2 regions of the Paenibacillus sp. FSL L8-0340 genome follow, and region 1 is predicted to be linked to the other one. Evidence: a T-box and tRNA genes for the amino acid it is inferred to sense, from the RefSeq annotation. Region 1 holds a T-box; the other holds one or more tRNA genes.
The links. The T-box of region 1 lies ahead of metG (methionine--tRNA ligase). A T-box ahead of a tRNA ligase gene usually reads a tRNA of that ligase, here a tRNA-Met.

Region 2: it encodes a tRNA-Met, which carries the amino acid that the T-box ahead of metG (methionine--tRNA ligase) is inferred to sense. The anticodon was not compared.

Annotation. Positions count from the first base shown of each region.
Region 1 is NZ_CP151967.1:3,024,768-3,032,202, reverse strand. It holds gene NST07_RS13525 (aminotransferase class I/II-fold pyridoxal phosphate-dependent enzyme) at 1-532, shown strand, start outside; gene NST07_RS13520 (DUF1292 domain-containing protein) at 654-977, opposite strand; gene NST07_RS13515 (copper amine oxidase) at 1,069-1,620, opposite strand; gene NST07_RS13510 (MBL fold metallo-hydrolase) at 1,788-2,525, shown strand; gene NST07_RS13505 (DUF3892 domain-containing protein) at 2,694-2,930, opposite strand; gene NST07_RS13500 (GNAT family N-acetyltransferase) at 3,016-3,459, opposite strand; gene NST07_RS13495 (hypothetical protein) at 3,542-3,757, opposite strand; T-box leader at 3,917-4,182, shown strand; gene metG (methionine--tRNA ligase) at 4,330-5,994, shown strand; partial or broken gene NST07_RS13485 (RNA-guided endonuclease TnpB family protein) at 6,125-7,038, opposite strand; gene NST07_RS13480 (helix-turn-helix transcriptional regulator) at 7,057-7,359, opposite strand.
Region 2 is NZ_CP151967.1:5,683,435-5,690,869, reverse strand. It holds gene carB (carbamoyl-phosphate synthase large subunit) at 1-2,286, shown strand, start outside; gene pyrF (orotidine-5'-phosphate decarboxylase) at 2,420-3,193, shown strand; gene pyrE (orotate phosphoribosyltransferase) at 3,190-3,831, shown strand; gene NST07_RS26175 (hypothetical protein) at 3,997-4,161, shown strand; tRNA gene NST07_RS26170 (tRNA-Met) at 4,244-4,320, shown strand; tRNA gene NST07_RS26165 (tRNA-Ile) at 4,368-4,441, shown strand; gene NST07_RS26160 (YmaF family protein) at 4,593-4,853, shown strand; gene NST07_RS26155 (hypothetical protein) at 5,082-5,270, shown strand; gene NST07_RS26150 (YjcZ family sporulation protein) at 5,375-5,494, shown strand; gene NST07_RS26145 (serine hydrolase) at 5,597-6,922, opposite strand; gene NST07_RS26140 (helix-turn-helix domain-containing protein) at 6,998-7,231, opposite strand; gene NST07_RS26135 (hypothetical protein) at 7,256-7,435, opposite strand, start outside.

The DNA of each region.
Region 1 (7,435 bases):
CACAGAGGCCACCTTTAATATTGATCCAACCAAGCTTAACATTCATGTCCGCCATTTGGGAATAACCGGTTATGAAACAGAAAATTGGTTGCGCCAAAAGTATAACATCGAAGTAGAACTAAGCGACATGTATAATATTCTTTGCCTGATTACGCCTGGTGATACCCAAGATTCCGTAGATAAGCTGCTTTCCGCCCTGCAGGTATTGTCAGCCATCCATTACAGCAAAGGTGAGATCTATGAGCTAAAGGTGCAGGTGCCGGAAATTCCACAGCTTGCCCTTATTCCAAGAGATGCCTTTTATGCGGATACTCAGGTAGTTCCGTTCCGCGAATCCGCAGGTTATATCATTGCGGAATTCATCTATGTTTATCCTCCGGGCATTCCGATTTTGCTCCCTGGTGAAGTAATTACCCAGGATAACATTGATTATATCATCGACCATGTGGAAATCGGGCTGCCGGTCAAAGGTCCGGAGGACCGCAGCATCAACTTTGTCAAGGTAGTCGTGGAAGCCGATCCGATCTCTTGATCGGCCGGCCTTCCGCAAAACATAGGCATTCATACAAAAACCCGATACTATAGGTATCGGGTTTTTGCATACAAGCCTCAGGGCTGAATCCACGCAACCTCAGGCTGTGCTACACTGAAATCTATTCTTGCTGGGCAAGCAGCTCGTTGTAAGCTTGTTCAACGGCTTTCCATTCAGCTTCATCTTCAATGTTGTAAAGCACCATTTCTTCATCTTCTTCTTCCATGCGCAGAATGATGCCGTCCGCTTCAGGGTTTTCGCGTTCCAGCAACAGCGCGTATAATTTCTCGCCCACATCGAACGTTTCTACCAGCACCATTTCTACATCTTCGCCCTGCTCGTTCGTCAAGGTCAGCACAAACTCCTCGTGCTCATGGTCGTGATCATGTCCGCAACCGCATGCTTCACCATGTTCATGGCCATGCTCATGTTTGTGATCGCTCATTGAAATACCTCACTTTGAATTGAATTATCCTACATTTGGTATCGTAACACGTATGATAAGTTCAGGTCAATTTGAGGGCAGTGCAAAATACCTAATCTAGTGCAGTGATTACCTTCTCTGACACAAGTACGTAATCTACATTCTTGGAGGCTTTAATATAGAAGCCCACCCGGTACTTCCCGGACTCTTTAAAATCATAGGTGAACTCTGAGGTAGAGAACCAGAAATCTTCTTTTTTCGAACCGCCCAGCTCCTGCGACTGAATGTCCTTCACATTTCCCGATGGATCGGTAATGGCTACTTTTACTGCTGTGATGCTATCTGTCAAGCTGTCCACCTGTGACAACACCTTAAATTTGAGTTTTCCGATATTCACGTTACCAAATACATCATCGCCCTTATACAGAATAATCTGTACATTCGGCTTAAGAATGGTCACTTTGCCTGAACCGTCCCAGTTCACGACGCCTCCAGCCTCCCTGGCCGGGATATAAGCCTTGCCATCAATCAAATAGCCGCCATCAGCCATTTCCTTCCCATTGTTCCATACCCTGATTTTCTGATTTACAGCGTCCGCGAACAATAATGAACTTCCCATCAGGGAAAATACAACTACGCACAGAGCAACTTTTTTCCACCTCATAAGCAGAGACCCTCCAAATAATTCATGCTGTTAATATATACTGCCGAGGGTGACACAAGTTGCGCCGAAGTACGATGAAAATTTCATTTCTGTCATCAAAATGTTACTATATTGAAAATATAACGTTAACCTGCTTTGGCAACAATTAGAACTGGAGGATTTTCGGTATGACTATACAACTGCAAATGATAGGTACGGGTGATGCTTTTTCCAATAACTACCATAATAACAACGGGCTGCTGCTGGATGGCAACTTCTCGCTTCTCATAGACTGTGGTGCTACAGCCCCGCTCGCCATGCATCAATTAGGGCGATCGTTCCGTGAGGTGAACGCGACGCTAATCACACATATCCATAATGATCATGTCGGCGGGCTGGAAGAGCTGGCAATAGAGTTGATGCAGGATAATAACCGAAAAATGCAGCTGCTGTTGCCAGAGACACTGCTCAAACCGCTGTGGGATCACATCCGCAAGAGCGCTCGCTCAAAGGAAGCCCGTGCAGATTCCCTCGAAGAAATGTTCAATGTAACCACCCTGCGTCCAGGTGAGTCTTACACCCTTTCCCCGGAAATTACACTGCAATTGATTCGCACCCCGCATATTCGCGGCCGGGACAGCTACTCGCTGCTGCTGAATAACGATATCTTTTACAGCGCCGATATGACCTTCCAGCCTGAGCTGCTGATCAAGCTTGTCCGCAAGCACGGCGTCCGGAAGATTTTTCACGACTGTGAGCTCAGCGGATCGGGGCAGGTTCATACTACCCTCCGGGAACTGATGTCTTTGCCTGATGATGTACGCAAGCTGATCTATTTAATGCACTACAGCGACCGGAAGCCTGAATTTGAGGGGATGACCGGAGACATGGAGTTTCTTGTTCAGCATGAGATATATGAGCTTTGAGGTTCAGTTTCCCGTATCTTTATTAACTGCAGTTTATAACCTTGAAGCTGCAAGTAGAAATAGAAGGATAACTTATAGCGTGAAGCATACAAATTCTTATATTTCAAAAAAGCCGGACAGGCAGTGTCAACTGACACTGCCTGTCCGGCTGTTCTTATTTATGCGGTTTTAGAATTGCGGCAGCTGATCCAGATTATTCGTGGGATCGCCATCCGCATCGCCACGGATGTATAACTCGCCATCTCTGCCTTTGAACACATTCACTCCGGCTATGCTTCCCGCTTGAATCTCCTGCAGCGCTTGCTGGTAGTCCAGCACACGTCCTGAAGAGGTCTGGAACTTCATCAGGTCGCCGTCACCGTTTCTTTGGGCCGCTGTAAACCGTTCACGTTCATTGTTCATCACTTAGGATCTACTCCTTCGCGCTCGGATTGGCCAATAGGCTCAACTCTAGCTTGCCCCGCTAACGAAAGAATATGTACTTTGAGGTTTAAAGCGTTTTCTGCATTCTCACATGCAAAATACCTGCATCATAGAATGGCTCTGGAGAGATCACTTCATACCCCAGCTTGTTATAAAAGGCTTCCGCCTGGCATTGTCCATCAAGGATGGATGATTCGAGGCCCAGCTCACGGGCAAGCTCCTCCAGCGCCAACAGCAGGATACGCCCGTATCCCTTGCTGCGGTAGTCTTTGTCGACTGCGATACGCTGCATTTTCGCAGTGCCTGCTTTATAATAAATCAATCTTCCGGTAGCTACCGGGAGACCCTCATCCATCAGCAAGATATGATGCACATTGTCGCCGATTACATCATACTCATCAATTTCCTCTTCTTCCGGTACCTTTTGCTCTTCAACAAATACTTTTTTGCGGATGTCCAGTCCCATCTGGAGCTGTTCATCTGTCGTTACATGTACGATTTCCGCCGCCATACTTCCACAGGTCTCCTCTCTTTATATAAAAACGATAGTTGACCCATTATACAGAATTTTCATTACGCTGTGAAGAGAGCCTTTATTCAACCGAATAGACCTCAGTGGAAATCGAGCGTTCGTATACATCCTCTAATACAGGCGATAAAGGGCTGTCTAAACCTTCAGGTTTTCCATCCAAACCAGTCATGCTCTGGATCTCCACAACACTCGGCGCCTGATAGGACGAAGCACATCCAACTGCCGTCAGAAGCAGCATTAAACAGACCACCGCTTCCCAAATCTTAATTCTGCGCATCCCTTTCCCTCCTATCGTCTTCTGCTCTACACAGCTTTGACGATTCGTGAGTTTATTAAACTGATTAGCGGTCTTTGATGAATCCAGATTCAAAAACCGCATTAATCGCTTGACTTCTACCGCGTTCCTGCCGTAAGATAACCATTAATTAGGATAACCACAAAAGCTAAGAAGAGAAAGAGTACCTTGGCCAATCTTTCACAGAGAGCTCCGGACGCTGAAAAGGAGCAAAGAAAATCCAAGGGAATATGGTCTCTGAGCTGCGCATCGAACCCCTCCAGGAGGGTTGTAGGCTGCGCCGGAACCCGCATCCGTTATCGTGCTAGGGTATACCCGCGAACAGCGGACGTACCTGAAGAGGTGAATGCCGCAAGGCATTGATGAAGTTGGGTGGTAACACGTGAGCACAGGCTCTCGTCCCTTTTGGGGACGGGAGTCTTTTTTGTTGCCCAAAAATGCTCCCGGGGCGAGTGGGAGTAACGCTCACAAAACTTTAGTATATGCTTCCGAAGCGAGTTTTGTTCGAAGGACAATCTGGAAGTAACGCTCACAAAACTTTAGGAGGAGATAAAATGTCCAATGTCTTTATCGGAGGGGCGTGGCCTTACGCCAATGGCTCTCTGCATCTGGGAAGACTGGCAAGCATTCTGCCCGGTGACATTCTGGCCCGTTACCACCGGGCTAAAGGTGATCGGGTGCTGTATGTGTCCGGCAGCGATTGCCATGGTACACCGGTGGCTGTCCAGGCAGCCAAAGAGGGCGTAACGCCGGGTGAATTCGCCGACCGCTATCATGAGGAATTTGCGGAGTGCTTCGACAAGCTTGGTTTCACTTACGATTTATATACGCGGACAGATCAGGAAACCCACCACACGGTCGTTCGTGAGCTATTTCTTAAACTTCTGGACAACGGGCACCTGTACAAAAAGACAACGCTCCAGTGCTACTGCGAGCAGGATCAGCGGTTTCTACCTGACCGGTACGTGGAGGGAACGTGTCCGGTCTGCGGGCAGCAGGCACGCGGCGATCAATGCGATTACTGCTCCACCCTGCTCGACCCGTCCGATCTGCTGGACAGATCCTGTAAAATCTGCGGAACCCCTCCGGTACTGCGGCCTACAGAGCATTACTATCTTTCTCTTTCAAGCTTTCAAAAGGAACTGGCAGACTATGCGGAATCATCTCAGGGCTGGAGGGATAATGCCGTCCGGTTGACTCAGCGTTATCTGCAAGAGGGGCTTCAAGACCGCGCGGCTACCCGTGATCTTGATTGGGGCGTGGATGTGCCGGTAGACGGATTTACCGGTAAAAAAATCTACGTATGGATCGAAGCGGTCAGCGGCTATCTGTCCGCCAGCAAGCAGTGGGCCGCAGAGTCAGGAAACCGTTGGGAGGATTTCTGGCTGGAGAATCGCGACAGCGCCGCTGAGGATGGCAAGGCAACTTCTTATTATGTGCATGGGAAAGACAACGTGCCTTTTCATAGTCTGATTTGGCCGGGCATATTATTGGGAGTGGGCGGATTGCATTTGCCTGACCGTCTGTTTGCCTGCGAGTACATGACGCTGGAGGGGCAGAAATTCTCTACCAGCCGCAACTGGGCGGTCTGGGTACCGGATATTCTAAGCCGCTATCAGCCGGATTCAATCCGGTACTTCCTGATTGCGAACGGCCCCGAGAAGCGTGATACCGACTTCTCCTGGAGGGAGTTCATCCACAGCCATAATGGCGAGCTGCTCGGTGCCTTCGGCAATTTTGTAAACCGCAGCCTGGCCTTCATAAATAAAGCCTTCGGGGGTTGTGTGCCGGAGGGAATACTGGAGCCTAAGTGGAGAGCGAACTTCGACACCTTATACGCCGAAGCCGGCAGGCTGATCGAATCCGGGAGTTTTAAGGAGGCTCTGGAGTTTATCTTTGGTTATATTCGCCAAGCCAATAAATACTTTGATGAACAGAAACCCTGGCTGCAGATCAAGGAAGACCGCAACACCTGCGGAGATACCCTCTACACCTGCGTACAGATCATTGCTAATCTGGCTAATCTGCTGAATCCGTTCATTCCTTTTTCCTGTGATGAGCTCCGCATCTTCTTGTCCCTTGATGAGGCTGGATGGCAGCAGTCCTCTGTTCAGGCAGGACAGAACATCCATGAACTGAAGCTGCTCTTCGAACGCATTGATACTGTACGGATTGAAGAGGAAACAGCCCGGCTGGAATGCCAGATGCTAAGTAACTAACCCTTTTGAATCTCCACCACTTAGCTGACGCTTGAAGGAGGGATTCTTGCGAACAGAGGAGCAACCTCCTCTTATGGGCAAGCGACCCCTGCGTTCCTGCAGTTCTACGTTTTATTTTTATAGGTAATTGCTATACCGCTAACTGTTTGATATTATGAGCCGTATTTTCATCCCGATCATGGTGTGTTCCGCAAGCTACACATGTCCATTCTCGAATCGAGAGGTTCTTCACTTCGGGATGGATCGTGCCGCAAACGTGGCACTGCTGACTGGTCGGCTCGAAGGTGCCGGCAACCCGGAGGGTTCGTCCATACCAGGATGCTTTATACGTGAGTTGTCGCACCCATTCGCCCCAGGAGGCATCAGCGATGGACTTGGAGAGTTTGGGATTTTGAATCATATTCGCCACACGCAGATGTTCGATGCTGATCGTTTGGCACTCACGGATCAGCTTCGTTGTCATCTTGTGGAGAAAATTGTTCCGTGAATTTGCAATGTGTTCGTGAATACGGGCAATGTGTTTCTTGGCTTTCTTCCAGTTGGAGCCCCCTGGTGTGCGTCTTGCCAAACGCCGCTGCCATAGCACAAGCTTTTTCTCGTATTGACGGTAAAACCTGGGGTTGGCAAAATGCTCCCCGCTTGAGCACACAGCGTATTCCTTAAGCCCCAAGTCAATGCCGATATGTGCATCTGCTTGACAAAATACTTATCGCTGGCGTTTTGCCGTACCGTAGCGGACAGTATACGACCCTCCAGCTTCCGAGAGTTGGCGAAACGCATCCAGCCGAGCTTGGGAAGCTTCAATCGGTTGCCTTCAATGGCGATATTTCCGTTCGTGAATTTCGTGGTGTAGCTTTGTACTGGATGCTTCCGGCTTTTGAAGCGCGGAGCTTGATTTTGCTTTTTGAAAAAGCGGTCAAAGCTATCTGCCACATGCCGAACGGCAGACTGTAAAGCAATACTATCGACTTCTTTGAGCCAGTCATATTGTGTTTTTAGGACGGGGAGCTGTGTCGCACAGGTCTGATAGGACAAGCCTTTGCCCCCTTTTGTAGTATTTTCTTACAGTATAGCACATATGTTCGCTGCCTCTTCATTCCAGGCAAGAACCTCGGAACTTTCATTGCTGATGAAAGACGGATAGGGCAGCTGCCCGATGATTTCCCTCCACTGCGGATTAAGCGTTGTACTAATAGAAGAAACAGCTGCACGCTCATGGGGATTCCATAGCTCGAACAGATGTTGCTGCTCATCCGGCGTCAGCTGCAGTGCCCTCCCGATATTCTCGATGATATCCCTGGATGCGGTTACTTCTCTGCCCTGCTCCAGCCAGGTATAATAAGTTGCACTGACACCTGCCAGCATAGCGACCTCTTCCCTTCGAGTCCCTGTGTTCTTCGTTGGCTATTGGATGCTTTAAACCCTGCCTGTTCAGGCTGAA
Region 2 (7,435 bases), 2.7 Mb from region 1:
GCGACCGGTTACCCGATTGCCAAAATGGCAGCCAAGATCGCTCTCGGCTACACGCTGGATGAAATCGTTAACCCGGTTACAGGACAGACCTACGCCTGCTTCGAGCCAACACTGGACTATATCGTCAGCAAAATTCCGCGTTGGCCGTTTGACAAGTTCACATCGGCGAACCGTAAACTGGGCACGCAGATGAAAGCGACCGGCGAAGTCATGGCGATTGGCCGTACCTTTGAAGAATCGATTCATAAAGCAGTCCGTTCCCTGGAAATCGGTGTCCACCGTTTCCGCCTGCCGGGCGCAGAGCAGCTGGAAGACAGCGTGCTGCGGGGTCGTCTTGCCAAAGCGGATGACGAGCGGCTGTTCCTGATCGCGGAAGCGTTCCGCCGCGGTTACGGCCTGCAGGAGATTCAGGATATCACCAGCATTGATTGGTGGTTCCTGTCCAAGATTGAAGGCCTGGTGAACTTCGAGGATGTGCTGCGCAGTGAAGAGACGCTGAGTGCCGAAACCTTGTATCAAGCGAAACGCAAAGGTTTCACTGACCGGGCAATTGCTGAGATCCGGGCGGAAGGCCGGCCGGGCGGAGCTCAGACGAAGGAAGTGGATGTTCGTGCTATGCGCCTTGCGCAGGGACTAACTCCGGTCTTCAAAATGGTAGATACATGCGCGGCTGAGTTCGAAGCCTCCACACCTTACTACTACTCCACTTATGAGACGGAGAATGAGGTTATCCATTCCGACAAGCAGAAGGTTATCGTGCTCGGGTCCGGACCTATCCGGATCGGTCAGGGGATTGAATTCGATTATAGTACCGTTCATGCGGTCTGGGCGATCCAGAAAGCCGGCTATGAAGCTGTAATCATTAACAACAACCCTGAAACGGTGTCGACCGACTTTAACACCTCGGACCGGCTCTATTTTGAACCGTTATTCTTCGAGGATGTCATGAATGTCATCGCCCAGGAGAATCCGATTGGCGTTATCGTTCAGTTCGGAGGACAAACTGCTATTAACCTTGCTGCGCCGCTGGCTGCAGCCGGTGTAAATATTCTCGGCACCAGTCTGGAAAGCATCGACGAAGCTGAAAACCGCAAGAAATTCGAAGCGCTTTTGGCCCGTCTGAATATTGCACAACCTAAAGGCAAGACGGTAACCGATGTGAGTCAAGCCGTAGAAACAGCTCAATCGCTGGGATATCCGGTACTCGTACGTCCTTCCTATGTACTGGGTGGCCGTGCAATGGAGATTGTCTACAACGATGCGGAATTGCTGAGCTACATGGTTGAAGCGGTGAAGGTGAATCCGGAGCATCCGGTGCTGATCGACCGTTACATGCTGGGCAAAGAGGTCGAAGTTGACGCGATTTGCGACGGCGAGACTGTGGTCATCCCTGGTATTATGGAGCATGTAGAACGTGCGGGTGTCCACTCCGGTGACTCCATCGCTGTCTACCCGCCGCAATATCTGGATGAAGGTCTGAAGCAGAAAATAAGCGAAATCACCATCAAGATAGCCAAGGAACTGAAAACGATTGGCCTTGTCAACATCCAGTTCGTCATTTACCAGAATGAAGTATATGTGATAGAAGTGAATCCGCGCTCTTCGCGTACGGTTCCTTTCCTGAGCAAGGTAACCGGCATTCCTATGGCCCATCTGGCTACCAAGATCATTCTCGGCGGCAAGCTGAAAGACGATGGCTACACCGAAGGCCTCTGGCCGGAAAGCGACTATGTGTCGGTAAAAGTGCCGGTGTTCTCTTTTGCCAAGCTGCGCAGAGTAGAGCCTACCTTAGGACCGGAAATGAAATCGACCGGCGAAGTCATGGGCCGCGACAAGCTGTATGCCAAAGCGCTCTATAAAGGTCTGATCGGAGCAGGCATGAAAATTCCGGCAACCGGAGCGATCATCGTTACGGTAGCAGACAAAGACAAAGCTGAGGCAGTTGAGCTGATGAAGGGCTTCCACGCCATGGGCTACAAAATCATTGCCACCGGCGGCACGGCGCATGCCCTTGAGCAGGCAGGCCTGAACGTGATGAATGTCAACAAGCTGGATGAAGGAGAGCCGACAATCCTTGATCTGATCCGCGGTGGTCAGGCCAACTTTGTCTTCAATACGCTGACTAAAGGTAAAACGCCGGAGCGTGACGGCTTCCGCATCCGCCGTGAAGCGGTAGAGAACGGTGTCGTATGTATGACCTCACTGGATACGGTAACGGCGCTGCTGATCATGCTGCAGACGATCAACTTCTCGTCCCAGTCCATGCCCGCTTTTGTCGGACAATAACCTATAGATGTATGAGTAGCCCTTTCGGGCATGCCACAGGAACGGTTTGCGTTATCGCAGACCGTTCCGCTATGCCCGGGGACCCGGTAACTGTTAAAAAATGACCAAAGGAGCTGATCCGTACGTGAAACAGATGGACCCACAGCAGCTTGAACACGAGAATGTCGGAGAAATCACCAGACGGGATGAAATGGCTGAGCGGCTGATGATTGCCCTGGATTATCCTGATGCAGCGCAAGCGAGACTGCTCATTGAGAAGCTGGAAGGCATTCCTTGTTACATGAAGGTTGGAATGCAGCTGTTCTATGCAGCCGGACCAGACTTCATCAGAGAACTGAAGGCCCGCGGTTATTCTGTGTTCGTCGATGTCAAAATGCATGATATCCCCAATACGGTGCGGGGTGGGGCGGAGAGCCTTACGATGCTCGGTGTGGATATGTTCAACGTACACGCCTCCGGCGGCTCGGCTATGATGGCTGCCGCGCTGGACGGGGCTGCCCAGGCGGTCAGCCTGCACCCGTCCCTGAGAATGCCGCTGATTATCGCAGTGACACAGCTCACGAGCACCAGTCAGGCAGTGATGAACAGCGAGATTGGCATTGCCGGGAATGTAGCGGACACCGTGGTGCGTTACGCCAAGCTGGCGGCTGAGGCCGGCCTGCACGGTGTGGTAGCTTCACCTAAGGAGTCGGCGGCGATCTCTGACGCGTGCGGCCCGGAGTTCCGCACGGTTACCCCGGGCATTCGTCCGGCAGGGTCTTCCCTGGACGATCAGTCCCGGGTGATGACGCCGGGACAAGCTATCCGGCAAGGCAGCCACTACCTTGTAGTGGGCCGGCCTATTACGGCTGCGGCGGATCCGCGCGCAGCCGCACTATCTATTATTGAGGAGATGACTCAAGCATGAGCACATTATCGAATAAAAGCCAGCAAGTCGCCAGCTATCTGCTGGAGATTGGGGCAGTGGCGCTGCGTCCGCAGGAGCCTTTTACCTGGACCTCCGGCATCAAGTCGCCGATCTATTGTGACAATCGCCTGACCATGGCCTTTCCAGCAGTACGCGGCTACATTGCTGCTGGCTTCGCAGAGCTGATCAGAGCCAGCTATCCGGACGCTGAAGTGATTGCGGGCACAGCCACTGCGGGGATTCCGCATGCGGCCTGGGTGGCCGACAAGCTGGATCTGCCGATGGCATATATCCGCGACAAAGCGAAAGGCCACGGCAAACAGAACCAGATCGAAGGGATTATCTCTCCCGGACAGAAGGTCATTGTGATTGAGGACCTGATTTCTACCGGCGGTAGCTCGATTAAGGCGGCGCAGGCCGTACAGGAAGCCGGAGGAGAGGTGCTGGCCGTGCTGGCCATCTTCAGCTATGAGCTGGACCGGGCCACTGAGGCATTTGCGGCAGCTGGTGTGCCGCTGCAAAGCTTGTCCAACTACAGCACATTGATTGATGTAGCACTGAGTCAAGGCACAATCGCTGACAGCGATGTAGCGCTGCTGCAGTCCTGGCGCAAAGATCCGGCCTCGTTCGGCGTGTAGCAGAATTGTATCCGGCAATGTTTCTCAGGCCCTCACCGCAAGGTTAGGGCCTGCTGTTTTTTTATTGGCGGATACCGTATTCTGCGGCTTATATTTTATAAACTGGGCATGATAACTTCAGGGAAGGAAGACATCCATTATCGTAACAAAGGAGAAGAAGGCATCATGAACTGGATATACTTCGCGAAGCTGTTCAGGACGAGATTTCAAGCAGGCTGCCTGGCCAAGAGGCTGGAGCAGGACGGTTGGATTTACGGCTATCATGATCCGCGATTTGTGGAAATTTATCGCTCCCGCAAGGGCCGCTACGGGGTACGTTTCCTGCCCTGAATAAATTAACAAAATCATCCTTGACTTTAGTGCCTGCTATATTGTATATTAACTATTGTCGCTGTTTGAATATGATTACTGACGCGGGGTGGAGCAGCCCGGTAGCTCGTCGGGCTCATAACCCGAAGGCCGCAGGTTCAAATCCTGCCCCCGCAACCAATTTATTTTCCTGCAGCCATTGTTTATCATACGGATACTTTAGATCCGGGCCCTTAGCTCAGTTGGTTAGAGCGGTCGGCTCATAACCGATTGGTCACAGGTTCGAGTCCTGTAGGGCCCACTTCACTAAACCCCTTGCCTAGCAAGGGGTTTTTGCTATGTTGTGGTTTTTTTTGAATCCAGAAAAGACCTGATAATGGCTGTGCACCTATCCGAGTTTGTCTTAAATAAGATGATGTGAAGTTGCATAATTTTAGGGAGGCAGACATTGGATGAAGAAGAAACGGCCTACAATAAAGAAGATAAGAACAGGCTCAACCCAGGCACAGAGACACGTACATGAATTTGAAGGGAGCACTAAACTGGCTGAAGAAGGTGCAGATCGGCACAACCACCGGTTCGCAGGAGTTACAGGACAAGCGATTCGGGCAGGAGCAAGCCATATGCATTTTGTTACAGGTCAAACTACTTTAAATGATGGTCACGTACACAAGTTCAATTTCGCAACATTGATTCAAGCACCTCTCGTATAAATTGGATCAATATGGAATTATGTGTTCTATATGGATAAGGATAGGCTCTAAGAGCTTGTCCTTTTTTGGTTTACGGCTGCCGGACAAACTTCCTCCGTTGCTAGCGAGACTGGATTGTGAGATTATAGGGAAGTATAAATTTGAGATGGAATAGAGGCAGACGGAAAAATGTTTAAAACGATCTTTAAAAATTATCCTTTGTGGTTCATGATTATTTGGGGTTGTGTAATGATAGGGTTTGTTGTGTTGTTTATAACGGGCATCAATCTGTCGCTAATGATGGCAGGGCTCATGATCCTATATATTGCAAACACAATACGTGCCTGGAAAAATGAACGGATTATGGGTGTCATTTCTTTGGTGCTGGTTGTTGTATTTGCAGCAGCAACATACGTAACATTCATGGCGGATAAATAAACCAGACCGGCTGAGTACACAACAACATATTTCCATTTCACCCAAGCAGTGAAGAGCATTCTGCATATTCTATGCTGTACTCACTTTTGAAGGAGGAATGAGAAATGGGTTCATGTGGTTGCGGAGAAAATGTTGGTCCTGTAGGCGGTTTGGGCACATCGACTGCGGCAATTCTGGTATTGTTTATTCTGCTCGTAATTATTACCAAATCATTCTGGCTGTAACTTCTGCTTATCCGGTTTCCTAAAGTACAGACACAAAAAAGCAGCGGCTGCCAAGAGTATTATTCCTGCTCAGGCTTCCGCTGCTTTATTGTTTTACCGGCTTTATTCGCCGGATCTCTCATAAGGCAGGTTCAAGGTATCGAAACTGTAGGTTACCTGTTGGGACTTTACTTCCGTAGCCTTATGAAAAGTAAAGGTGCTGTCACACACCACACAGGCCAGTACTACTGCTTCCGCGGTATCTGCAACTAATTTAAGCTGGAACTTCTTTTTTTTGAACTCCTGATTGAACAGCCGGTCTACATACAGCAGGCCTTCTTCATAATGAATTGTAAAATGCCAGCCCATTGGCGGAAAGCAGTACACCCCCGCGAAGTGTCTAAATTGTTCATAGTCCGCGGCGTCCGCAAGTTCAGGTTTGACTATTATGGAGGTCGCCCCAGTGTACAGAATGCTTCTCAGGCCCTTTACAAGGCGGGCTACAGGGCTGGCATCGTTGTTGCTAAGTACAATTATGGTGAAATCCCCTAATATGTACTGCTGCAGGGTGCAGGTGTATCCATAAATATTCCCGTCCATAAACATTTCTTCTACAGGCTCGCCCTTTACACAACAGCCATATCCCACCGAAGCCTCCAGGTACCACAAATATCCGTAAGGAGAAAGCATACGGTCATAGGCTTCCTTGCTTATTACTGTGCCGCTGCCCAGCGCCTTGACCCATGTGAACAAATCGGCCGCAGTGGAATAGAGAAATCCGCTTCCAAAGGCACCAGTCATATCGTAATACTCTGCACAGACTACGCCTTCACCCGAGCAGGAATATCCGTATGCCTTATTGGTGAGAATCTCCTCATTGCAGCTTATTCCGGTATGCTTAAGTCCGAGCGGTGCAAATAAAAATTTCTCGTAATAAGCGCCGATCTCCATGCCCGACACCATCTCAACGATTCTGGCGAGGAAGACAAAATTCGAGTTGCTCTTCTGCACTTGCTGTCCAGGTTCACCTTGCAACGGTTCGTGATTTAACCACTCCCGAATGCTCTCGGCAGAAAGCCGGTCTCTTGAACTATATTGGCTCAGCTCTGTATAATCCGGTATCCCCGAGGTGGAGGACAGTAAATGATGAATGGTGATGCGGTCTCCGTGTCTATAGCCGGGATAATAATATTCCATGGGCTCGTTCAGGCGAAGCTTCTGCCGGTCATACAGCTGCATTACAGCCGCTGCCGTGAACAGCTTAGTGATGCTGCCTATATTATAAATAGTGGAGGGTGTATTCGGCAGGGCATACTCATGATTTCCGTATCCATATCCCTTCTCCAATAAAATATGATCTCCCTGGGCAACCAGCACGGTTCCGCTAAAGCGTTCCGCATCCTCCCAGGTTTGCATGTATTGTTCGAGCCTGAACTGTATGTTTGTCATGTCTAGCCTCCTAATTCCTGTATTGCTCTATTGTATAAGACATGACAATAGCTGAATTGTAAAAAACGGACAGGCTTAGTTCAAGCTTTTGATATATTCGCTGGGAAGCAGCCCGCAGATGCTTTGAAATTCATGTATGAAATGAGCCTGATCATAATATCCGGTCTGCAGTGCTGCAGCGGTCAATTTGCTGCCTTCCATCCTGTTCAGCATCCCGAGAACGCTTTGAAAGCGCATGATGCGCGTAAAGGTTTTGGTGCCTACGCCGGTGCGTTCATAGAAGATTCTCCTCAGCTGCCGTTCACTGATGCATTCATAAAAGGTATATGTTTGTCAGGGTCTGTTCGCCAGCCCCCAAAGTGTTCCAAAGACAAAAATATAGAGCACAATACCCGCTACAACAAGCGCAGATAACCATCTGAGGATACGCGGTTTGGAGGCATTTTTCCCCAAGAAGCTGGTAAAAAAGCAACCTGTGAAGCCTGTCATTAGAAGGTACAGAAGATCCTTATT